DNA from 4 places in the Rossellomorea sp. H136 genome. Region 1 is predicted to be linked to each of the others. Evidence: riboswitches for the same ligand, from Rfam matches in the RefSeq annotation. Region 1 holds a riboswitch; each other region holds the start of a gene.

Region 1 (6,051 bases):
TAATACAAACATCCGTTGGACCGTCTCCAACATCAATAGTTGCAATAATTGAATCTTCCATTGCATTCACTACTGTTACATTATCACTACTAATATTAGTGATATAAACCTTCTTCCCATCTGGTGTAACAGCTACACCATTCGGTCTAATACCTGCATTTATTGTATTCGTTACTACATTTTCCTTAAGGTCAATAACAGAAACTGTACTAGGCTCACCTCTCCCACGATTGGCCACGTATAGCTTTTTTCCATTCGGAGTGATCGCAGGGTCTCGAGGGAATTCCCCATTCGTAATAGGAATCCTGTCTATCACTGATTCTTTTTTTGTATCTATTACTGCAACAAAGTTACTTATTGTTACAGCAACATAAGCCTTTCTTCCATTTGGACTAAATGCCACATCAAATGGGTTATTTCCTACTTCAATATGTTTCACTGTTTGCTTGCAGACATCAATGATTGAGACTGTTGTACCACCGAAATTCGCTACATACACTTTTCTACCATCAGGAGTCGCAGCTATGCCAACCGGCCCCTCACCAACAGGTATTTCATTCCCCACTTTATGACTAGAAAGATCTATAACTGAAACAGAGTTATTATTCGTATTGGACACATATGCATGTTTAACTAGAGGGGAGATCGTAATCCCATCTGGTTGATCTTTTACTAGAATAGTATCTGTAACTTTATCATTTTTGGTATCAATCATTGAAATAGTATCATCTCCAAAGTTAGTTACGTAAGCGAAAAGCTTTTCCTTACGTAAGAAGTGCTTCTTCCTGTTCATTTTCATTGTATCCCTCCTTAAAATACCACCCCTAGTAACTAGTATATGATTAGTGAAAATGTTTGTGATTTTAAGAGAGAGGATTATTTTTTTAGTGGCCAAACCTATGGTATTTCCTTCCGGTTCGGCCCCTTCTGAACCGCATGCCCCCAGTATCGAGAGTGCGAAAAAAAATTTCCTGCTATCATAGTTTTCTCATGTCATTCTCCTTACTTTGGTTTCTCCGTACAATCTCTCATTTACTCAATATCCTTCTAGTATTTTCGTTAGACATTGGAACATTCTCCATTAAGCGCCGCATATCTTTCACACAAAAAAGACAGCCCTGATTTGGCTGTCTTTTCATCTTTATTTACTTGAACCGAACTCTTTCCATATTTCCTCTAAAAGCTGCTTATCCGTCAGCAGTTCATACCCCGTCAGCGCAAGTGCCTTTGCCCCGATCACAAGGGCACGGTCACCCTCGGTGGATTTGGCCGCTTCCCTGAATTCGTTCGTGTGGACGACGAGGGATTCGGGGCCGACTTTGATGTAGGGGTGGATGGTCGGGACCACCCGGCTGACGTTTCCGGCATCGGAAGATCCGAGTCCCTTTCGTTCCGTATCGTCGAAGTGTTCCCCTAGTGACTCGATGGACTGCTGGAATACTTTATCGAAACGACGGTTGAGCTGAAAGTGATCGACTTCATTTTGGATCTTGATGACATTCAGTTCCGTCCCCGTGGCAAGTGCCGATCCCTCAGCGATCGCTTTCACTTTCTTGGTGACTTCATTGCATGCTTCCCTGGTTGCAGCGCGTATATAGAAGCGGGCTTTTGCATAGTCAGGGACGATATTGGGTGCATCCCCACCGTGGGTGATGATGCCGTGGATCCGTACATCATCGGTCACGTGCTGGCGAAGGGCGTTAATGCCGTTGAATAGCTGGATCACACCGTCGAGGGCATTGATGCCGTCTTCAGGGGAAGCAGCCGCATGAGCAGACCTTCCTTTAAATTCGAAATCAAGCGGGTCCACCGCAAGGGTTTTCCCTGTCTGCGTTGTCCTGTTGAACGGATGAACCATCATGCATGCATCCACTCCTTCGAACAAGCCTGCCTTTACAAAACTGCCCTTCGCACTTCCGTTCGGACCGCCTTCCTCGGCAGGAGTCCCGAACACCACCACTTCCCCTCCTGTTTCATCGAGTACGGACGACAGGGCGATGGCCGCCCCGCAGCTTGCCGTCCCGATGATATTGTGACCGCAGGCGTGACCGAGTCCAGGCAGTGCGTCATATTCAGCCAGGTAGCCGATGACCGGCCCTTCTTTCCCTGAAAGTTTGCGTGCCACAAAGGAAGTCTCATGTCCCGCCACTCCCCTTTCAATGGAGAACCCATTGGCTGCAAGGAGGGTGGTCAAGGTCTCTGAAGCAAAGAACTCTTCGTTTCCGATTTCAGGATTGTCGTGGATCTGATGGCTGGTCGACACGAGTTTCACAGCCAGTTGATCCACTGCCGAGAGGATGTTGTTTTTACGATCGGCAATCGCTGCTGGTTGACTCATCTCTTTTCGCTCCTAATGCAATTCACTGACCGGCACGAATGTCGGGATCAGGGAATCTTTGTATGTTTTCTTGATATGTTCCGCTACGTCATCTTCCTGATAGAGCTCCACAATCTTTTTATAGGTCTTATTGTCTTTATCTTTTTCCTGCGCCGCAATGATATTGATGAACGGCTTGGATTCCGCCCCTTCGATATAGATGCTGTCATCAACCGGTACGAACCCTGCTTCAACAGCCACACCATTATTGATGATCGATGCCGCAACATCCGGCAGTACCCTCGGCGTCTGGGCAGCGACGACCGGTGTGAATTCAAGGTTTTTCGGGTTTTCTTTTATGGCTTCCAGACCTTGTGACTGATCAAATCCTTCTTTCAGTTCGATCAAACCTGCTTCCTCCAGTAGAAGAAGGGCACGGCCAAGGTTCGTCGCCTCTTGAGGAACGGCTACTTTACTGCCTTTCGGTAAGTCTTCTACCGATTTATATTTTTCCGAATAGATTCCCATCGGCGCGATGATCGTCGTGCCGATCGGTACAAGGTCCAGATTATGTTCTTCAACGAAAGAATCAAAATACGAGATCGTCTGGAAGGCGTTCAGGTCGATATCCCCATCGGCCAGCGCCTGGTTCGGTCTCACGTAATCGGCAAACTCCACAATCTCGATTTCAATCCCTTCCTTCGCTGCTTTCTCCTTCATATACTCCCAAATCGGCACCCCAGATCCATTCACTCCGACCTTAACGACTTCTTCTTCACCTGAGCCGGATGCACTGTTTCCCGAGCAGCCGCTCAAGATAAGGGTGAATAATAGAATGGCGATACTTGCCAGGCTGATTGATTTTTTCATATTCCTCTCTCCTAACGTCTCCTAATGATTTTTGATAATGTGTTCCCTGCTGTCTGTAGTCCCTGCACCATCACGATTAAAATGATGACAGTCACGATCATGACGGATGTTTCAAATCGCTGATATCCGTAAGCAATGGCCAGATCCCCGAGGCCACCGCCACCGACTGCCCCGGCCATGGCCGATGCACCGACAAGGCCGATGGTCGCGATCGTGATATTCAGGACCAATGTACTCAATGCTTCCGGAATGAGGATCCCAAAAATGATCTGCCACGGCCCGGCCCCCATGGACTCCGCCGCTTCAATGACACCCGGTTCCACTTCAAGGAGCGAGCTCTCTACCAGTCTTGCAATATACGGTGCCGCAAATACGACAAGCGGCACGACCGCTGCCGCCGTTCCGATCGATGTGCCTACTACCAATCTTGTAAAGGGGATGATGGCCACCATCAAGATGATGAACGGGATCGAACGAAACACGTTGATGATGCTGCTCAATACGGAAAAGACGACTTTATTTTCAAGTAAGTGCCCCTTCCGCGTGACCACGACGATGATGCCGAGGGGAAGCCCAATCAACGTTGCAAACAGGAGGGAGAATGACACCATCGCAACGGTATCCCATGTCGCTTCTATAATTCTTGGCCAGAATAATTCCCAGTTAACTTGCACGCTTCTCCACCTCGCTTACGAATAATCTGTTCTTCCAATAATCCAGGATCTCTTCCGTTTCTTTCTTGCTGCCAATGATCTGTACGATGAGATTCCCGAACGGCTTGCCCTGGAGTTCCGTAATCTGGCCGAATAATACATTGATATGGGCATTGAATTTCTTTGCCGTTTCGGAAAGGATCGGCGTACCCGTCGAATCACCCTTGAAAATGAGGCGGCAGATGCGCCCTTCTTTGCTGTCATTCAATTTGTCGAGAACCGATGCCGGCAGCTGATCATTCATGACACTCTTCACAAAATTTTTCGTCGTCGGGGTCTGCGGGTTGGAAAAGATATCAAAGACGCTTCCCTCTTCAACGATTTCTCCATTTTCCATGACAGCGACCTTATCACAGATTTCCCGGATGACCCCCATTTCGTGGGTGATCATCACAATCGTAATACCATACTCAGCATTGATTCTCTTTAATAAGTTCAAAATCGATTCCGTCGTCTGAGGATCAAGTGCGGATGTTGCTTCATCGCAGAGCAGAATCGAAGGCGATGTCGCCAGGGCTCTTGCTATCCCCACCCTTTGCTTCTGCCCTCCTGACAGTTGATCCGGATAATGCTTCGCTTTATCTTCAAGTCCGACAAACGCGAGCAACTCCCTTACTCTCTCGCTGATTTTTTCTTTTGGCCATTTTGCAAGTTTCAGAGGATAAGCGATATTCCCTGCCACCGTCCGGGATTGAAATAGATTAAAATGCTGAAAAATCATCCCGATGCGGTGCCGCTCTTTCCTCAGATCGATTGCCGACTGATCTTTCAGGCTGCGCCCCTCTATGAAAATATCACCCGACGATGGTTTCTCTAAAAAATTGAGACAGCGTACAAGCGTGCTTTTTCCCGCTCCGCTGAATCCGATCACACCATAAATCTCTCCCCTCTTCACTTCGAAGGAAACATTCTTCAAAGCGGTGAATGGGCCATCCTTTGTCTCAAATACTTTCGTAACATTCTGAACTCTGATCATACAGGACTTGCTCCTTTCGCTATGTATTCTTCTTGAAGCCTGTGTTTGAAGGACATGGCTGAAAATAAAAAGTGCCCCCCTTCATAAGAAGAGAGGCACAAATATGTATATGTCCACTCTTCTCATCTTTCAAGTCATATGACTTGATGGAATTGGCACGGTATTCATAAGAACCCGTTGCCGAGGTATCGCAGGGCCAGTCCCTCCACCTCTCTGGATAAGAAGATATCGCTTTATTAAGTTAAATTATTTATGATGCGTTTAAGCATTAGGGTTATGGTAAAGGATTTAAATTGGTTTGTCAATCCTGTTTTTGAATTAATTGTATTACGGAGGACTAATCAAATTGGGCACTATAACTAGTCTTCAATTAGTTGTTGAATATTTTACGCTTTTCAAGTAAATCGCTAAGATTCTTCATTCATACTTTACTTCATCGTGAACATTAGTAGTTTACAAGAAAGCCAAGGTTACACCTCTCAACCCCCAAAACAATTATGCTATACTAAAAGAAAAAACAATATTCAGACTATTCAAAGGGGCAAAATACATGAAACCAAACATAATCGACATCGTCCAATCCCAAGTCATCGCTTCCATAAAGGAAGAAAAAGACTTGGAAAAGGCCATACAGTCAAACGCCAACATCGTGTTCATCCTTACCGGCAGTTTGATTACGATGGACGGGTATCTGAAAAAACTGAAGGAAGCCGGTAAAACCACGTTTATTCATATTGATTTCATCGATGGACTGTCCAATACGAAGAGTGCCATTAAATACATAGCAGAAATTTGGAAGCCGGCTGGCATCATTACAACCAGGAGCAACCTGATCAAATATGCAAAAGAAGAAGGCTTAATGACGATCCAGCGCCTTTTTCTTATCGACCGCAATGCCCTTGTCAAAGGAATTGATATCGCACAGAACTGCAAGCCGGATGCCCTTGAAGTCCTTCCTGGTCTTATGCCGTCCGTCATTGATAAACTGACAACAATGACTGCGCTGCCCATCATCGCTGGTGGCCTGATCGGTAATAAGCAGGATATTCTGAATGGACTAAGAGCCGGTGCCCTCGCCATTTCTTCCGGGGATCCGAAACTCTGGAATCTGGATTTTTAACCAAAAAGGGCTCAACCTCTGGGAGAATTCGGTATATTATCGAAGCAAGGTTAGT
Region 2 (6,051 bases), 610 kb from region 1:
CAGCCTTTCTTGGAAGGGGTCGACCTTGTCGCTCACAGTGCCACGAAGTATATCGGAGGACACAGTGATATCACAGCAGGTGTCGTCGTGGGAAAAGAAGAGCTTGTTCAAAAAGCGAGAGAGAAAGTTGTCAACATCGGGTCAAATTTGAGTCCATTTGAAGCGTGGCTGACTTGCCGTGGAGCGAAAACACTGGCTCTTCGTATGGGAACCCAAGCAAGAAATGCAGAAGTTCTTGCGGCAGACCTTCGATCAAATGATTATGTGAAAGGAGTCTATTACCCAACCGATCTATCGGATAAAGGAAATGGCGCAATCGTAACAATCGAGCTATCCAACACATGTGATATAAGCACATTCTTCAAATCACTTGGATGGATTAAAATCATCCCTTCCCTTGCAGGTGTAGAGACAACGGTTTCTTATCCATTAGGAACGTCTCATCGTGCTCTACCGAAGGATGCGCAGGAAAAACTCGGAATAAATACACATGTCGTACGCATATCGATAGGTATTGAAGATGGGGAAGACATCGTCGTTCAATTTAACGAAGCGATTACAGCCTCTATTAAAAATTAAATAATGTAAAAATTCTAAAAATACTCTTGACGTTGAGGTCGGTTACCCCTTATAATTCATCTCAACGCAAGAATTTTCACATTGACAACTACATGCTCTTATCCAGAGAGGTGGAGGGACTAGGCCCGATGAAACCCGGCAACCTTCATGTACGCAGTAATGCGTCACATGAAAAGGTGCTAATTCCTGCAGGCGATCTGCCTGAAAGATAAGAGGAGGACCCTATTAAATTAGACCCTCTTCTTAGGAAGAGGGTTTTTTATTTTTTCCTCTTCCATCTTCTTAGGAAAATATACTTCTTCGATTTTTCAGTTTCTGAGTTCAACAGGGGAATTTTGGCCGAAATTTAACATGAGAGAATAGGTCGGTATTTAACTGATAAAAAAACGAATTATTTTAACAGTCAATTCCGAATTCAACAGTCAAAATTCCAACAAACTTTAACAGGCAAACGTCCAAAACATCCAACCGCAAAACGGAAACCCAAACACCAAAACCATTTAGGAGGAATTATCAATGACAAAATCATTCGATTTCGACACACTTTTACTTCACGGTGGCCAGGAGCCGGATCCATCTACAGGTTCGAGGGCAGTGCCGATTTATCAAACGACATCTTACGTTTTCGATAACAGTGATCATGCAGCAAAATTATTTGCACTTGAAGAACCGGGAAACATTTATACCCGAATCATGAACCCAACTGTAGACGTGTTGGAAAAGCGCCTCGCTCTTTTAGAAGGTGGAATCGGAGCACTAGGTGTTTCATCGGGAATGGCCGCTATCTCACTATCAATCTTAAATATCGCCGGAGCAGGTGATGAAATTGTAGCAGCTACCAATCTTTACGGTGGAACCTATAATTTATTCTCGACCACCCTTCCGAAATACGGAATCAAGGTTCATTTTGTAGATCCGACTGACCCGGAAAATTTCCGTAAAGCGATTACGCCAAAAACGAAGGCTGTATTCGCTGAGACGATCGGAAATCCAAGTCTACATGTGCTTGATATTGAAGAGGTAGCAAAAGTGGCTCATGACCATCACATCCCACTGATCATCGATAATACTTTTGCCACTCCATATGTATGTAAGCCGATCGAGTATGGAGCTGATATCGTCATCCACTCTGCAACAAAATGGATTGGCGGTCATGGTACAGCAATCGGGGGAGTCGTCATTGACGGAGGGAAGTTTGATTGGAATCATGAAAAATTCCCGGGCTTCACGGAAGAGGACCGTAGCTATAACGGACTGCGTTATGCACAGGATGTAGGGCCGGCAGCCTTCATTACAAAATTAAGAGTGCAGCTGCTTCGTGACTTGGGAGCGTGCTTAAGTCCACAGAACGCATTCCTGCTGCTGCAGGGATTAGAAACGCTGCATCTTCGCATCGAACGTCACACAGAGAATGCCTTGAAGATTGCGGAGCATTTAGATCAGCATAATGGTGTCGCTTGGGTATCTTACCCTGGGCTGCCGCAGCATCCGTCTCATCAACTTGCTCAAAAATACTTGAAAAATGGAGCGGGATCCATCGTCGTCTTCGGAATTAAAGGTGGTAGAGATTCAGGACGGAAAGTAGTCGATAACATTTCCCTTTGGTCTCATGTTGCCAATGTAGGGGATGCGAAATCGCTGATCATCCATCCGGCTTCTACGACCCATCAACAATTAAACGACCAGGAAATCCGTGCGACAGGGGTAACCGAGGACCTTGTGAGACTTTCTGTTGGATTAGAGTCTGCGAAGGACCTGATCGAGGACTTGGATCATGCCATTGAAGTGGCGTTGGAAACATCACGGGTATGATAGAAACTGGGGAAACTAACCCTAAAATCGTAATTGAAATCAAATTACAGGGTGAAAAAGTGGATTTTGGATACTATTTATAGGCCATCCAGGGACTATGTAAGGGAGATATCAGCGGAAATTTGATTTTATCAGCGGAATTTCGAATATATCAGCGAAATCGGGCTTTTATCAGCGAAATTCCCAATATATCAGCGAACAGGTTGCTCGCAGTCCCCTCGAATGAAAATCTGAATTCATGACGATAGACTTAACGACGAATTCTCAACTCCCATAATGGCAATTATCCAAAAAACAGTACAAAATCAACTGTTTTATACGCGGGGGTATCCGGAGTGGAATCCTGATCACCCCGCCACAACATCAAAAAAGGAGGTGGAGGAATGGAGAAGCTATACACATATGAAGTTAGCTCCATTACCATCCCATCCCTAACATTAGAGTCCGGCACCACGTTGAAAAATGTAGATCTTACGTATGAACGAACAGGAAACAAAGAAGGACCGACCATCCTGGTTTGCCATGCTCTCACCGGGACCCATATCGTAAAGGGGACGAGTGAAGACCGCGGCTGGTGGGACGGACTGATTGGTCGGGGGTCGTATATTGATACCGAACATTTTAATGTGATTGCCTTTAATGTATTAGGAGGATGTGAAGGAAGTACGGGACCGGCGTCCACCAATCAACATACGGGAGAGCGTTACGGTCCGGACTTCCCTGGTATTACGATAAGGGACATGGTCCATGCCCAATATAAAGCACTCCAACAACTTTCAATCGACCACATGGAAGCGGTCATCGGAGGCTCACTGGGAGGGATGCAGGCCTTAGAATGGGGAGCCCTCTATCCTGCCTTTATAAATAAAGTGTTCGCCCTTGCCGTCACTCCTGCCTTAAATGATTACGGTCTCGCCTTTAATCACATCGGAATCACAGCGATTGAAAAGGACCCTGAGTTTCAAAAGGGGTATTATCCACCAGGCTCCATTTTAAAAGGGTTAGAGATTGCCAGAATGGTTGGAATGGTCACGTACCGGACACAGGAACTGTTCGACCATCGTTTCCAGCGTGAAAAGCAAAACGAACTCTTCAATGTCGAAAGCTATCTCGATTACCAAGGAAAGAAATTAGGAAAGCGGTTTGACCCAAACAGCTACCTTACCTTGCTGAATGCGATGAACTCACATGATATCGGAAGGGGAAGAGGAGGAACAGAAGAGGTAGCGAGAAACTACCAGTGCGAACTGATTTCGATCAGTTATGAAGGAGATTTAATTTATTCACCTGGGTATCTAAAAGAGTTTACACATCTTGTACCAAAGAGTGAACATTACTTTATCTCTACCGCCTTTGGTCATGACGGGTTCCTGGTGGAATTTGAAAAGTGGGGAGGAATCATTGCTTCTCACCTTCAAAACCATCACGTTCAAAGAGTTTTTACTGGAATAAAATAAGGATCGCCTTATCATAACTCGTCCCCCTCCGGCATATAGTTAGATAAGCAAAGACACCGCACCGCCTTAGCGCGTTTTTGTGTGGTGTCTATTTCGTTGGATAAGAAAGGCTCTTAGTCGCGCCACTCTTATCTATACAAAGACCAACAACAAGCTGGAGGGGAATATATGGAGTGGACGGGCAGAAAGCTCATAATCACAATCATCATCAGTATGCTGATCGGTGCTGGAGGAATGTATGGCGGCTTGGAATGGACGGGCAAGGATGGGGACGAGCTTGCTCAGTTTGACGGAAAAGGCGAGCTTAATGACAAGCTACACAAAGTAGAAGTAGCCTACGACTTGATTAGTGACAAGTTCTTTCAGGATGTGGATAAAGGACAGCTGGTGGAAGGTGCGATTCAGGGAATGCTGAAGACTCTGGATGACCCTTATTCCGTTTACATGAATGCCGAAACGGCATCGCAATTTAATGACGCTTTGGATTCTTCTTTTGAAGGAATCGGAGCAGAAGTCACGATCATGGACGGAAAGCTGATCATTGTCGCTCCTTTTAAAAATTCTCCTGCGGAAGAAGCGGGGTTGAAACCGAATGACCGGATCATTAAAGTAGACGGAAATAGCATCGAAGGACTTGACCTATACGAAGCTACCTTGAAAATCAGAGGGAAAAAGGGTACTGAGGTTCAATTGGAGATTACGCGAGAAGGACTGACGGATCCCATCAAAGTATCTGTGAAACGTGATGAGATTCCTGTCGAGACGGTCATCTCTGATGTGAAGGAAGTTAATGGAAAGAAAACAGGATACATCCAGATTACTACTTTCTCAGAAAATACAGCCGTTGATTTTAAAAAGCAATTAGGAGAACTTGAGAAGAAAAAGGTAGAAGGATTGGTCCTTGATGTGAGAGGGAATCCAGGAGGTCTCCTTTCAAGTGTGGAAGAAATCCTCAAAGAGTTCGTAACAGAGAAAAAGCCGTATGTGCAAATTCAGGAACGCAGCGGGGAAGTGATGAAATCCTTCTCAAATAGCGAAGCAAGAAAAGCGTACCCTGTGGTGGTGTTAATTGATGAAGGAAGTGCTTCTGCCTCTGAAATTCTCGCTGGTGCACTAAAAGAAGCGGAAGGGTATCCACTCATCGGAACGAAGAGTTTTGGAAAGGGCACGGTACAACAAGCCGTTCCAATGGGAGATGGAAGCAATATCAAGCTGACGATGTTCAAGTGGCTGACGCCAAATGGAAACTGGATTCATAAAAAGGGAATCAAACCGGATATCCCTGTCAGACAGCCGTCCTATTTCTATGCCCATCCGCTTCAAATTGAAAAGCCCCTTCAAGAAGGGATGAACAATGAACAGATTCAAAACGCCCAGGAAATGCTTCAAGGACTTGGATTCTCCATTGACCGCGTGGATGGATATTTCAGTAAGAAAACAGAAAAGGCCGTAAAGGATTTCCAAAGTCAGGAGAGCATTGATGTTACAGGGATCATTGATACTGTAACAGCGGAAAAGTTACAGGAAGAAATCTTTGAAGCGGTAAAGAATGAGAAGAATGACCTACAGCTGCAGGCGGCTTTAGAATATATTGAAAGAACAGCACAGCATTAATAAATTGGGAGCCAACCATCATGATGGTTGGCTCCCAATTTTTATTTTGAAAAATCACACATATTCACTTGTTATTCCTGTCTATCCGACATCATTTCCCGGGAAAATATGCAGAATACTGTCGGAAATGAAATCGAATCGTAAAACTATCAAATAAAATTGCAATAGGTTTTAATGGATTCTTTTGATAAAATAGTAGATAATGCAAATTTTCTTGAAAAAGGTGGTGACGGATCATTGGTTGAGATTTGGTTGCTGGAGGTCTTGAAGGGATTTGGAAAGTTATTTCTTCATCCTGTTTTATATTTGTCTGTGTTTTTCGCTATCATGACAGGCTATTATCGTGTCAAAAGAGAACGAAGAGACTTTAATACGAGATTGCTGGACGGATATCATGATACGCGAGTTTTATTTTCATATGGAGTTGTACTTGGATTGCTTTTTTCTGTCGTTACAGTGGGAGCAGGGGTTGTGATTCCTTTCGCCGGAATTATGCTAATAGGGTTGGTATCCATCCTGTTTGCATTAACGAGTTGTTTTCACCTCATGTCTGCGACCATGACGGTAGGGTTTTCGTATTTTATCCTGA
Region 3 (6,051 bases), 2.5 Mb from region 1:
TTCATGTGACAAATGAATTGACGGACAAATCTTTTAACCTCACCATTGATCACATAGCAGAATCGTATCTTGGAAATATGATCTATATGCCTCTGGAGGAATTCAACCAATTAAATGACTATCCTTCAGGAAGTTATACGGAGATTTATTCAAACAAAGAACTCACGCTACCGAAAGAAAAGATCGTTTCGACAACCAAATCATCCGATACGATTGACGGATTCAAGGAAATGATCAAGCCATTGAACTATGGAGTAGCAGCGATTGCCTTTGTTGCTGCCATCATTGCTGTCATCATCATCTATATTTTGATTTCCTTATTGATTGAAGAAAATTCATTCAAAATTTCACTCATGAAGGTCATCGGTTATCGGGAGAAATCAATCATGGACATGATGATAGGCTACAATATTTGGTTTATCATCCTTGGATATGTGATAGGTATTCCCGTGACGCTCCTATCGATTTCAGCCTTTATGAATTCGATCACCTCAGAGATGAATGTGACGATTCCCGTAAAGCTGAATTGGATAAGTATCCTTATCAGCTTCTTCATCATCTTGGCATCGTATTATGTATCCCTATGGCTGAATCACCGGAAATTGAAAGGTGTTTCCATGAAGGAAGCGATTAACCGGAGTACGGAATAGTGACAGGTAGTTTGGATTTATGAGTGAGAAATGGCGTTTTATATGAAAATGAGGCTGGGACAAAACTAAAAAACCACGATAAAAATACGAACAATAGAAGTGTAGGTTCTTCATACCGCTAATGATTTCCGTGCAAGACTACGCTTTCCGCGGGTAGCCCGTGAGCCTCCTCGACAAGCCTGCGGGTAGAAAAGCGGAGGGGCTTCGCTCAGAGGCGGTTGGCATAAGGCGGAGCGGCCTTGAAGGCGTTCTTTTCCTTCATGGACGATCTGCCTTATGACATTTGCCTCTAAGCCCTATAGCTGGACAAGTCTCACATAAGCTACTTTCCCGCAGGAGTCTTCGTCTTGCACTCCAATCAACCGCTGGAGACTGCTAAAATCAAATGGACCCAAAATAAATAATAAACCCGAACAAATCTGCACACTAAGAAGCAGGTTTGTTCGGGTTTGACTTAGGCTAAAAAACTTTTGTCCCAGCCTCTTTTTTACGTTATCCTTCGAGTTCAGCGGTTTCGGAATCGTTTGTCCTTCATCCGTTCCATCAGCTCATCTACTGATACCTCTTCGCTTAAAAGATCGGGTCCCACTTTTGAGAGAGACGAATGGGTGCCCGGGCACTTCTTCGTCACGAAGAACCTCTATATCAGATGCACTATAGAGAAGTGCCGATTTATTTTCATTGGCCAACCGGAGCTGGCGGTTTGTTTTCGGGTTTCTGATATACCATTTCCCGTAAAGCTGAATGTGGGAGTAGATCGGGTACCCATTGTCAAAGCGGATGAGCATGGCTTTTCCCTTCTAATCCTCCCTTTTCACGAGTGACTCCTTTAGCAGATCCCCGTAGTCTTCTAAATGAGGGAAGGCAAAATATATATCTTCCACGGTTTTACTTTTAAGAGCACTTTCAACTGAATCTGCGGCTCGTCTGATTTCCGGACCTTCTGGCATGGCGGTTTCTCCTTTTTAATATAGTTGTTCCCTTTTTACACCTCAATGTAACATTCAGATAGGCTGGGCTACCCAGCAGTTTCATGGTCTTGACATTATTCCAATATATTGATAGAGTTTTAAAAAATCTACATATTTCTTATCCAGAGAGGTGGAGGGACTGGCCCTTTGAAGCCTCAGCAACAGGTCTGTGAAGATACTGTGCTAATTCCAGCGGGTGATTCAAACCCTGATAGATAGGAGCAATCTTTTTATTTGTCGGTGACGCACTCGTTCAGGGTGCGTTTTTTGTTTGTTCACTTTTTCCACAATATATTTAGAAGGAAGGGTGTTTTTGATGGGAAACGCAGGACAGAGTTTTAAAAGAGCGATGAAGACACGTCATTTAGTGATGCTTTCTCTTGGAGGGGTGATCGGAACCGGGCTTTTCTTGAGTTCGGGGTATACGATTCATCAGGCAGGACCATTTGGGACGATCCTTGCTTATTTGGTTGGGGCGCTGGTGGTGTATCTTGTGATGCTTTGTTTAGGTGAGCTTTCTGTCTACATGCCAGAAACGGGATCCTTTCATAGTTATGCTGCAAAGTTCATTGGACCTGGGACCGGGTACACGGTGGGCTGGTTATATTGGCTGTCATGGACAGTGGCATTGGGGTCGGAGTTTACGGCGGCTGGCTTGATGATGCAGCGTTGGTTTCCTTCGATTAGTGTATGGATCTGGAGCGCAGTCTTTGCTGCGTTGATTTTTGGACTTAATGCGTTGTCAGTCCGGTTTTTTGCTGAATCTGAATTTTGGTTTTCTTTAGTAAAAGTGATTGCGATCGTTGCGTTTATTGTAATTGGGGTAGGCGCGATCGTCGGATTCATCCCTCTCAGTCATTCAGAGCCCGCTCCGTTTTTCTCGAATATCACAAGTTCAGGGTTGTTTCCGAATGGAGCATTTGCCATTCTGATGACCATGCTTGCCGTCAATTTTGCTTTTTCAGGAACAGAATTGATAGGGGTCGCAGCGGGAGAAACAGAGGATCCATCAAAATCGATTCCTAAAGCCATCCGCACCACGCTTGTGAGATTGATCATCTTTTATGTAGGGACGATTGTAGTATTATCTGCTTTATTGCCGAGTCAGTCAGCCGGTGTATTGGAAAGTCCTTTCGTAGCGGTGCTTGGAGGGATTGGAATCCCGTATGCCGCCGATATCATGAATTTTGTGATTATAACGGCCATTTTATCAGCGGCAAACTCCGGTCTGTATGCTTCTTCCAGAATGCTATGGTCACTGGCTGATAAGCAAATGATCTCACCGGTTTTTGCCAAATTGACAGATCGGGGAATCCCTCTCAATGCGATAGTTTGCAGCATGCTTGGAGGGGGGCTGGCCTTGCTTTCAAGCATCATTGCACCGGGGACGGTCTACATCGTATTGATTTCTGTCTCAGGTCTTGCTGTAGTGATCGTGTGGATGAGCATTAGTGCAGCCCAATTTCTATTTCGTAGACAGTACATAAGGGAAGGAAACGATGTGAAAGACCTTGCTTATCGAACGCCGCTATATCCACTCGTTCCCATTGCGTCATTCCTGCTTTGTCTCGCTTCCTGTATCGGCATTGCCTTTGAGCCCACTCAGAGGATAGCCCTTTATTGCGGAATCCCGTTTATCGCCATTTGTTATGGAAGCTATTATCTCACACAATACGTTAAGAAAAGAGGAAAAGGTTATGTCGAATCAACTGAAGCTAAATCCCATTGATGCTATTTTACAAAAACATTCCCCATTTATTTTAGATGGAGCATTAGCCACAGAGCTGGAATCCCATGGCTGTGATTTAAACGATCCCCTTTGGTCTGCCCGTGTACTCCTTGAAAATCCGGAATCGATTGAAAAGGTTCATGCCGATTATTTCCGTGCAGGAGCTGATTGTGCGATTACAGCCAGCTACCAGGCAACGGTGGATGGTTTTCGAAAGCGCGGAATAGAGAAACCCGAAGCGCTGGAATTAATCAAGAAAACGGTTACTCTTGCCAAACAGGCTAGGGATAACTTTTGGAAGGAAGAGATGGAAAATTCGAATCGGCCGAAACCAATCGTTGCAGGGTCTGTAGGACCTTACGGGGCATACCTTGCTGACGGCTCTGAATACGATGGTAATTATGGAGTATGTGATCAACATTTAGCAGATTTCCATTTTCCAAGAATCGAGGCATTAGTGGAGGCAGGTGCTGATTTGCTGGCGTTCGAAACCATCCCGTCCTTACAGGAAGCAAGGGTGCTAGCTTCTCTTTTGAAAGCATTTCCGGATACCTGTGCCTGGCTGTCTTTTTCATTAAAGGATGGTGATTCGATAAGTGATGGAACGGGGATTGAGGAGTGCGCGCGCGAGTTCATTGATGATGAACAAATCGCTGCGATTGGTGTGAATTGTACACCGATGCCTGCGGCGAATAAAGCGATTAGCGTACTAAGCAGAAACACTGACAAACCAATCATCCTGTACCCGAACTCAGGTGAGACTTACAATGCAGAGACTAAAACGTGGCATGGGGAGGAAGGGGGGTGCTCGTTTGATGAGCAATCAGAAATTTGGTACGAGGCAGGTGCCCGTATCATTGGTGGTTGCTGCCGAACAAATCCGGGTCATATTGAGGCGTTGGCGAAGAGATGGAGATAGACAATAGCACTTACATAGAAAAGCCCAAGTGATAGAATCACTTGAGCTTTTGTATTATTATCGCCACTATCATTTAATAGAAAACGTCTCTTTTATCAGCAAGTCTTCAGGTGATTTCCCGATTTGATCTTGATGGAAGTAATCTGAGACCATTGTCATACCTTGATCTAAAGCGAGGTTTTTGAGTCTTTTACACCAGTATCCATCGGCAGATAAACTCTAATAAAGACGCCGCCCTCAATCATAGGTGCTACTGTATTGGGTGACTACCGTATTTTTTTGTCAACAGTGTTATTGATTTCTATTAAAAAAAGGATATTTTCCCATTATGTAGAAAGTCATAGATACATAATCAATAGGGGTGAGCAGGATGCAAGGTTTTCATTATAAAAACTACGACGGTTTAGGGCTCGCAGAATTAGTGAAGAAAAAAGAAGTTCATCCTAAAGAATTGGTTGAAGAGGCCATTAAAAAAACAGAAGCCCACAACCCGAAGTTGAACGCAGTGATTCATAAAATGTATGAACAGGCGAGGGAGGTTGCAGACAAAGAACTTACTGGAGCATTCGCGGGTGTACCGATGCTATTGAAAAATATCACTCAGGAAATAGAAGGGGAGCCTATGACAGCAGGTTCAAGATCACTTCGAACCTACCGAGCGAAGAAAGATGCAGAGTACACCAGGAGATTGCGGGAAGCAGGTGTGGTTATTCTCGGGCAAACGAATGTGCCTGAATTTGCTTTAGTGGCTGTTACTGAACCTTCACATCACGGTGCGACAAGAAATCCGTGGAACTTGGATTATACGCCTGGAGGTTCAAGTGGCGGTTCAGCTGCTGCGGTAGCATCCGGTATTGTTCCGATTGCGGGTGCCAACGATGGTGGGGGATCTATCAGAATCCCGGCTGCTTATTGCGGGTTATTTGGTTTGAAGCCAACAAGGGGAAGAACACCTGTTGGTCCAACCTACGGAAGAACATGGCAAGGGGCCTCTGTTGAGCATGTTTTAACCCGATCGGTCAGGGATAGCGCTGCCATGCTGGATGAATTAAGAACATATGAGAAGTCTGCGGCATTCTATGCCCCACCATTTGAAGGGAGATACATGGAAGCGTCGCAAACTCCATTAGGCAAGAAAGTAAGGATTGCCTATTCCATAGCTTCTCCCATAGGTACTGAAGTTCATCCCGAGTGCGAAAAGGCTGTTGTGAAAGCTGCTAAATTACTAGAGTCCATGGGTCATTTTGTGGAGGAAAGAGAGGTGCCGGTGGATGGACATAAGATCGCGAGAAGTTTTTTAACCATGTATTTTGGTGAAACCGCTGCTTTGTTAACTTCGTTAGAAGAAGTGCTGGGACGAAAAGCTACCTACGCTGATGTGGAACCCTCCACCTGGATCCTGGGTTTGATTGGAAAGGCCACTCCCGCTGAAGAATTTATCCTTAGTATTAGGGAGTGGGACAAAGCAACTTATCAAATGGAAACATTTCATGAAACGTATGATTTCTACCTTACTCCTACAGCAGCTTTTCCACCAGCCAAGATAGGAGAACTGGAACCGACCCAATCAGAGAAATTCTTGATCAGTTCAATAGGGAAATTGGGACTTAGAAGACTGTTGAAAAAGATAGGAATCGTTGATCAGATAGCACAGAAAAACCTGATGCGTACCCCTTTTACACAGTTGGCCAATTTAACAGGACAGCCGGCCATGTCACTTCCGATACATCAAACTTCTGAAGGGCTGCCGGTCGGAGTCCAGGTGATGGCAGCAAAAGGCAG
Region 4 (6,051 bases), 370 kb from region 1:
GCTTCCACAATCCTTTCATTTTTCAAAGGCCAACTTGAATTACTTGCCCCAATTTGCAGAAGAGCAATCCATCGAAAGTGTACCCTGCTTGCTTATATTTAAAGGTGGCGTCGAACAGGAAAGGATTTATGCCTTTCAATCCGTGCCATTTTTATATGAAACGCTAAACAAGACTGCGGATAGTTAGAGGGATAAGAGACCTTTTTGGATAAGGTCTTTTTTATTTGTCTGATATTACATCTCTTGAACCCCCTTTATTGAACGATTTTCTTTCTACATACGAAGACATATTTCTCGGGAAATGTTGCGAATGCCATCATTTTTTGACTAGACATCATCCAAATTCTAACTGTTCGACAAAATAGATGGATCTCTTCAAAACATGTCGAGAAAGAATAAGAGGGAAAAATTCCTAAAAGTGGAATTGTTATTATATCGAAGTTTCACTGGGAGGGTATTCATGCGAATATATTTAGAGGAATTAGTAGATCGATGTCATTCAAGGTATCACTTACGACTCTTATTTCCAGATAGCCCGTTTATTCTTCAGTTTGATTGTGAAAAAGAATTGTGCGGTATTTCGATTTCGAGCAAGGGGTGCACAGTGTTGGATGATTTGAATAGGGATGCGCATTTCGTCATTGAAGGAATGGATGAAAGTGTGGTTTCATTACTAACTGGGGAAGAACGGTTGTCTCAACTGATTGAGGACGGATCCCTGAAAGTAAGGGGAGGGTATCGTCCACTATTATTTGTGGAGTCGGTTCTTTGGCTAACGAGATCCAGAGAAAAAGAGCCTGTTGAAGTTTAAACAGAAAAAATAATTGACACACTCTATTTCCGGTGATAAAATCTCTCTTGTAGCAAATTTTCTGAGTCTTTAACTATTCCAAATAATTTAATAATATACTTTACTCTTATTAAGAGAGGTGGAGGGACGTGCCCTATGAAGCCCGGCAACCGTCAATGAAAATTGAAATGGTGCCAATTCACTCAAAGCAATTGCTTTGAAAGATGAGAGAAAGGATAGTCCTATATGATTATGCCTTTCTGCTTATCGCAGGAAGGCATTTTTTATTACTTAAGAAAAAGAAGCTGGAAACATTAGGTAAGTACAACAGTAATTCTGATTAAACAGGTCGTTTTACTCCGAAAGAAGGTGGAATACAACATGATTACCATTTCAGATGTGAAGAAAATATATCAATCCAAATCGGGTCCGATCTCAGCCGTTGATGGGGTCAATATTGATATTGCCCAAGGAGAAATTTTTGGAGTGATTGGCTATAGTGGGGCAGGTAAGAGTACGCTGATCCGGATGCTTAATGGTCTTGAAGTTCCTTCAGATGGAATAGTTGACGTGAATGGTCAAATCGTTTCCCAAGTAAAGGGGAAAAAGCTGAGGGAAGCAAGACAGTCAATAGGCATGATTTTTCAACACTTTAATCTCCTCTGGTCCCGTACTGTATTAGAAAATATCCAGTTCCCATTAGAAATTGCTGGAGTATCAAAGAAAGAGAGAGTCCAAAGAGCTAATGAATTATTAAAGCTTGTAGGCTTGGAAGGCAGAGGAGATGCCTATCCGTCTCAACTGAGCGGCGGACAGAAACAGCGAGTGGGGATTGCAAGATCCCTTGCAAACAATCCCGATGTCCTTCTATGTGATGAAGCTACTTCCGCTTTAGATCCACAAACAACCGATTCCATCCTTGATTTACTGGTGGATATTAATAAACGCTTAGGGCTGACGATTGTCCTGATCACTCATGAAATGCACGTGATCCAGAAGATCTGTCACCGGGTTGCAGTCATGGAACAGGGAAAAGTCGTGGAACTAGGGGATGTATTGGAAGTGTTCCGAAATCCACAAGAGCAAGTGACAAAGCGTTTCGTAAGAGAAGTCTCGGAAGTAAAGGAAACGGGTGAAACCATTGATCACCTATTGGCGCAATATCCTAATGGAAAAGTGTTGAAATTTACTTTTGTAGGTGAATCAACTGAGCAGCCGCTCATCACCGCGCTGATAAGAAAGTTTGACTTAGACGTAAACATCCTGCAAGGACAAATCTCCCAAACTCAAAAAGGTGCCTATGGAACGTTATTTGTTCACCTTGATGGGGATGAACAAACCATCAAAGATGCATTAGCATTTGCTCAAACACAACTGGTTCAAGTGGAGGTGTTGAGAGGATGATTGAAAATTTATTTCCAAATGTAGATTGGGAGAAGATGTGGGAAGCAACCCTCGAAACCCTGTATATGACCGGTATGTCTGTATTGATTACCTTTGTACTCGGAATGATCCTTGGGATATTGCTCTTCCTTACTTCTAAGGAAAATCTATGGGATAACAAACTGACATATACGATTACAAGTGCAGTCGTAAATGTGTTCAGATCGATTCCATTCATTATATTGATTGTATTGTTAATTCCGTTCACCAAGTTTTTATTAGACACGATCCGTGGGGCGAATGCAGCTCTGCCCGCACTAATTATCGGAGCCGCTCCGTTTTACGCTCGCATGGTAGAGATAGCTTTAAGAGAAGTAAACAAAGGTGTCATCGAAGCCGCGAAAGCGATGGGGGCGAAGACAAGCACAATTATATGGAAAGTACTGATACCAGAATCTATGCCGGCTTTGATTTCAGGGATTACGGTGACAGCCATCGCCCTTGTTGGGTACACAGCAATGGCCGGGGTCATCGGTGCAGGCGGACTTGGTAACTTAGCTTATTTGGACGGCTTTCAACGAAGCAGGGAAGATGTGACGATGGCCGCAACCATTATGATTTTACTCATTGTGTTTGCGATTCAGATACTGGGTGATTTCTTTACAAATAAATTAGATAAACGATAAAAGGAGAGAAATAAAATGAAAAAATGGGTAGCAGGAGTAATAGCAGCAACAAGTATTTTTGGATTAGCCGCATGTGGGAGTGATTCAGGTTCGGGAAATGACGAAAAGGAATTGGTAGTAGGTGCTTCTAATATTCCACACGCTGAAATCCTTGAACAAGTGAAGCCGGTCTTAGAAGAAAAAGGGATCGACTTACAAATAGAAACGTATCAAGACTATATCCTTCCCAATAAAGATCTGGATAATGGAGATATAGATGCAAACTATTTCCAAACCACACCTTATATGGACTTACAAATGAAGGAAAATGAATATGATTTTGTCAATGCAGGTGGAATTCATATTGAGCCGATTGGTGTTTATTCTAAAAAGTACAAATCTCTCGAGGAGCTTCCTGAAGGTGCTACGATTTTAATGAGTAACTCTGTATCGGATCATGGACGTATCCTTACATTATTAGAGAAAAAAGGTCTCATTACGTTAAAGGATGGGGTGGAAAATACGCAAGCCCAACTTGAAGATATCAAAGAAAACCCTAGAAACCTCCAATTCGATTATGAGTACGAGGCAGCTCTTCTTCCACAAATGTATGAAAACGAAGAAGGGGACGCGGTTGTCATAAATTCTAACTATGCCATTGATGCAGGGTTGAAACCTCTTGAAGATTCAATTGCCATTGAAGATAGTAACTCTCCTTATGTAAATGTGATTGCAGTTAACAAAGGTGATGAAAACAAAGAGGAAGTAAAAGCTCTAGTGGAAGCATTGCGTTCGAAAGAAATCCAGGACTTCATTAATAAGGAATGGGATGGAGCCGTTGTGCCGGTAAGTGAATAAAGTGAGCAAACCCGATTCTGTTCAGTGACAGAATCGGTTTTTTTCATTGTAAGGTCATCCCGAATTTTGTAACATAATCATTTCCTTATTGGTTCATACTACTTTCGATGAACTATTTCAGAATAGGAGCTGAATGAAATGCAGATGGAACCAAGAAATACAACAGAAGCTGCCCTTCATGATTATAAAATGGGTCTTGGAATATTCACGGAAAAAATGCCTGAGCTTGCCGAACAGTATAATACGTTCTCTGAGCACTGCTTTAGAGAAGGAGTACTTTCAAAAAAAGAAAAGCAGTTGATCGCGTTAGGAATCAGTCTTTATTCCCAGGATGAATATTGTATCATCTACCACACAAAAGGATGCCTGGATCAAGGATGTTCAGAAGAAGAAATACTTGAAGCAATCGGAGTGACGGCTGCATTTGGAGGAGGAGCGGTCATGAGTCAGGCAGTGACATTAATCCAGCAATCCATTCAGGACTTGAATCAGTTAAAACAATAAGTGAGCGATGAGTCGAGGGGGAGAAATCCTCTTCGTTTTTTTATTGGCTCATTAATTTCGTTGAATATACATTCAACGAAATTAATATTTATTAAAAAATCTATTAATTGGCAGTATAATGGCGGAATTTTGTGAAAACTTATAAGTAGCCTCTCGGAGTCAGAGTGGAAAGATGAATTTAAGAAAAAATGACCCTATACCGGTTTTGTCTTGTGAACGAGGGGGTAGTATAGTTGTAAAGTAATATTAAAAACTTGAAAGGAATGATTCATTATCGACTCTCTTGATAGTATCTCGTACACAAGTGAAATGGAAAAGGCCATGCATGGAGCCCATGGAATTGGTTATGAGGTGTACAAACGAAAGCATGAAGTCAGAATGCAAGTAGAACAAAGAAGAGAGCAGGAATACAAGGAAAGTAGAAGAATGATTGCGGCACTTGATCGTAAGGTGCACTCTAATATATAATAAGGAAGAAAAAAGGAAACCAGTGTAGATGATGCACTGGTTTTTTTATGCTTTGCAATCAGCACCAGTCATGATAAACTGATGGACAAAAGTTCCAAAGACCTTAAAACGGCCAAGGAATCCCTACATTTTTCCTTTATATTATGCTAACAATAGGAAAAGATTATCTTGTCAAGTTTACACTATCTGTATAGTTGAAAAAGTTGATTATAGCTTTTATTTGTTATAAGATTAGAATGAGAATAAATTGAGAATGATTAAAGAATTTAATTCTTAAATTCATTATAAAGTCACGGAGGTAAATACACATGGCAGGTTCTACTTTAACAATTAAAGATCTTCATGTTGAGATTGAAGGAAAGGAAATCCTGAAAGGGGTTAACCTTGAAATTAAAGGTGGAGAAATCCACGCAGTGATGGGACCAAATGGTACAGGTAAATCTACTTTATCTTCAGCTATTATGGGTCATCCTAAGTATGAAGTGACAAAAGGAAGCATTCACTTCGACGGTGAAGATGTGCTTGAAATGGAAGTGGATGAGCGCGCTCGCGTAGGTCTATTCCTTGCAATGCAGTATCCAAGTGAAATCAACGGTGTAACGAATGCAGACTTCTTACGTTCAGCAATCAACAGCCGTCGCGAAGAAGGCGAAGAGATTTCTCTTATGAAATTCATCCGCAAAATGGATTCTGAAATGGAATACCTGGAAATGGATCCGGATATGGCACAGCGTTACTTAAACGAAGGGTTCTCTGGTGGAGAGAAGAAGCGTAATGAAATCCTTCAATTAATGATGTTACAACCTAAGATTGCCATCCTTGACGAGATTGACTCTGGTCTTGATATCGATGCCCTTAAAGTTGTATCAAAAGGAATCAATAAAATGCGCGGTGAGGATTTCGGTTGCTTGATCATCACTCACTATCAACGTCTTCTTAACTACATCACTCCTGATCATGTTCACGTTATGATGCAAGGACGCATTGTGAAATCAGGCGGGGAAGAATTAGCACAACGCCTTGAAGCAGAAGGATATGACTGGATTAAAGAAGAGTTAGGAATCAAAGACGAAACTGTTGGCCAAGAAGCGTAAGTGTTAGGGGGATGAAAATGACTGTAGAAACGAAACTACCAGTAGATCAGGACTATGTCAGCTCCTACTCAAAACAACTCGGAGAGCCGGAATGGTTAACAACCCTTCGCACAGATGCCTTTGACAAAGTAAAGGATCTAAGCCTTCCAGTTGCTGATAAAACGAAAATCACGAATTGGAATTTTACTCAATTCCAGAAGCATACAGTGGAAAGTGATACGTTCTCATCATTGAGTGAGCTGCCGGATGAAGCAAAAGAATTAGTAGATTTAGAAAGCAGTGACCAAAG

Evidence for each region. Region 1 has a riboswitch for S-adenosylmethionine ahead of ACYH0O_RS19205 (methionine ABC transporter ATP-binding protein). Riboswitches for the same ligand answer to the same signal wherever they lie in the genome.
Region 2: it holds a riboswitch for S-adenosylmethionine, as region 1 does, so the genes downstream of both, ACYH0O_RS21995 (O-acetylhomoserine aminocarboxypropyltransferase/cysteine synthase family protein) here and ACYH0O_RS19205 (methionine ABC transporter ATP-binding protein) in region 1, are expected to answer to the same signal.
Region 3: it holds a riboswitch for S-adenosylmethionine, as region 1 does, so the genes downstream of both, mmuP (S-methylmethionine permease) here and ACYH0O_RS19205 (methionine ABC transporter ATP-binding protein) in region 1, are expected to answer to the same signal.
Region 4: it holds a riboswitch for S-adenosylmethionine, as region 1 does, so the genes downstream of both, ACYH0O_RS20975 (methionine ABC transporter ATP-binding protein) here and ACYH0O_RS19205 (methionine ABC transporter ATP-binding protein) in region 1, are expected to answer to the same signal.

What each region holds. Positions count from the first base shown of each region.
Region 1 covers NZ_CM166371.1:3,746,082-3,752,132, forward strand. The annotation lists gene ACYH0O_RS19185 (beta-propeller fold lactonase family protein) at 1-799, opposite strand, end outside; gene ACYH0O_RS19190 (M20 family metallopeptidase) at 1,142-2,338, opposite strand; gene ACYH0O_RS19195 (MetQ/NlpA family ABC transporter substrate-binding protein) at 2,351-3,187, opposite strand; gene ACYH0O_RS19200 (methionine ABC transporter permease) at 3,199-3,861, opposite strand; gene ACYH0O_RS19205 (methionine ABC transporter ATP-binding protein) at 3,851-4,876, opposite strand; SAM riboswitch class I at 4,996-5,100, opposite strand; gene ACYH0O_RS19210 (glycerol-3-phosphate responsive antiterminator) at 5,427-5,996, shown strand.
Region 2 covers NZ_CM166371.1:4,359,877-4,365,927, reverse strand. The annotation lists gene ACYH0O_RS22000 (trans-sulfuration enzyme family protein) at 1-579, shown strand, start outside; SAM riboswitch class I at 675-794, shown strand; gene ACYH0O_RS21995 (O-acetylhomoserine aminocarboxypropyltransferase/cysteine synthase family protein) at 1,096-2,391, shown strand; gene metX (homoserine O-acetyltransferase MetX) at 2,775-3,848, shown strand; gene ACYH0O_RS21985 (S41 family peptidase) at 4,017-5,462, shown strand; gene ACYH0O_RS21980 (PDZ domain-containing protein) at 5,700-6,051, shown strand, end outside.
Region 3 covers NZ_CM166371.1:1,263,057-1,269,107, forward strand. The annotation lists gene ACYH0O_RS06335 (ABC transporter permease) at 1-650, shown strand, start outside; gene ACYH0O_RS06340 (hypothetical protein) at 1,199-1,438, opposite strand; gene ACYH0O_RS06345 (hypothetical protein) at 1,451-1,600, opposite strand; SAM riboswitch class I at 1,737-1,843, shown strand; gene mmuP (S-methylmethionine permease) at 1,938-3,350, shown strand; gene mmuM (homocysteine S-methyltransferase) at 3,319-4,269, shown strand; gene ACYH0O_RS06360 (amidase family protein) at 4,640-6,051, shown strand, end outside.
Region 4 covers NZ_CM166371.1:4,118,934-4,124,984, reverse strand. The annotation lists gene ACYH0O_RS20985 (thioredoxin family protein) at 1-187, shown strand, start outside; gene ACYH0O_RS20980 (SCP2 sterol-binding domain-containing protein) at 461-811, shown strand; SAM riboswitch class I at 915-1,021, shown strand; gene ACYH0O_RS20975 (methionine ABC transporter ATP-binding protein) at 1,172-2,194, shown strand; gene ACYH0O_RS20970 (methionine ABC transporter permease) at 2,191-2,859, shown strand; gene ACYH0O_RS20965 (MetQ/NlpA family ABC transporter substrate-binding protein) at 2,875-3,696, shown strand; gene ACYH0O_RS20960 (carboxymuconolactone decarboxylase family protein) at 3,835-4,200, shown strand; gene ACYH0O_RS20955 (YuzK family famiily protein) at 4,510-4,668, shown strand; gene sufC (Fe-S cluster assembly ATPase SufC) at 4,977-5,762, shown strand; gene sufD (Fe-S cluster assembly protein SufD) at 5,780-6,051, shown strand, end outside.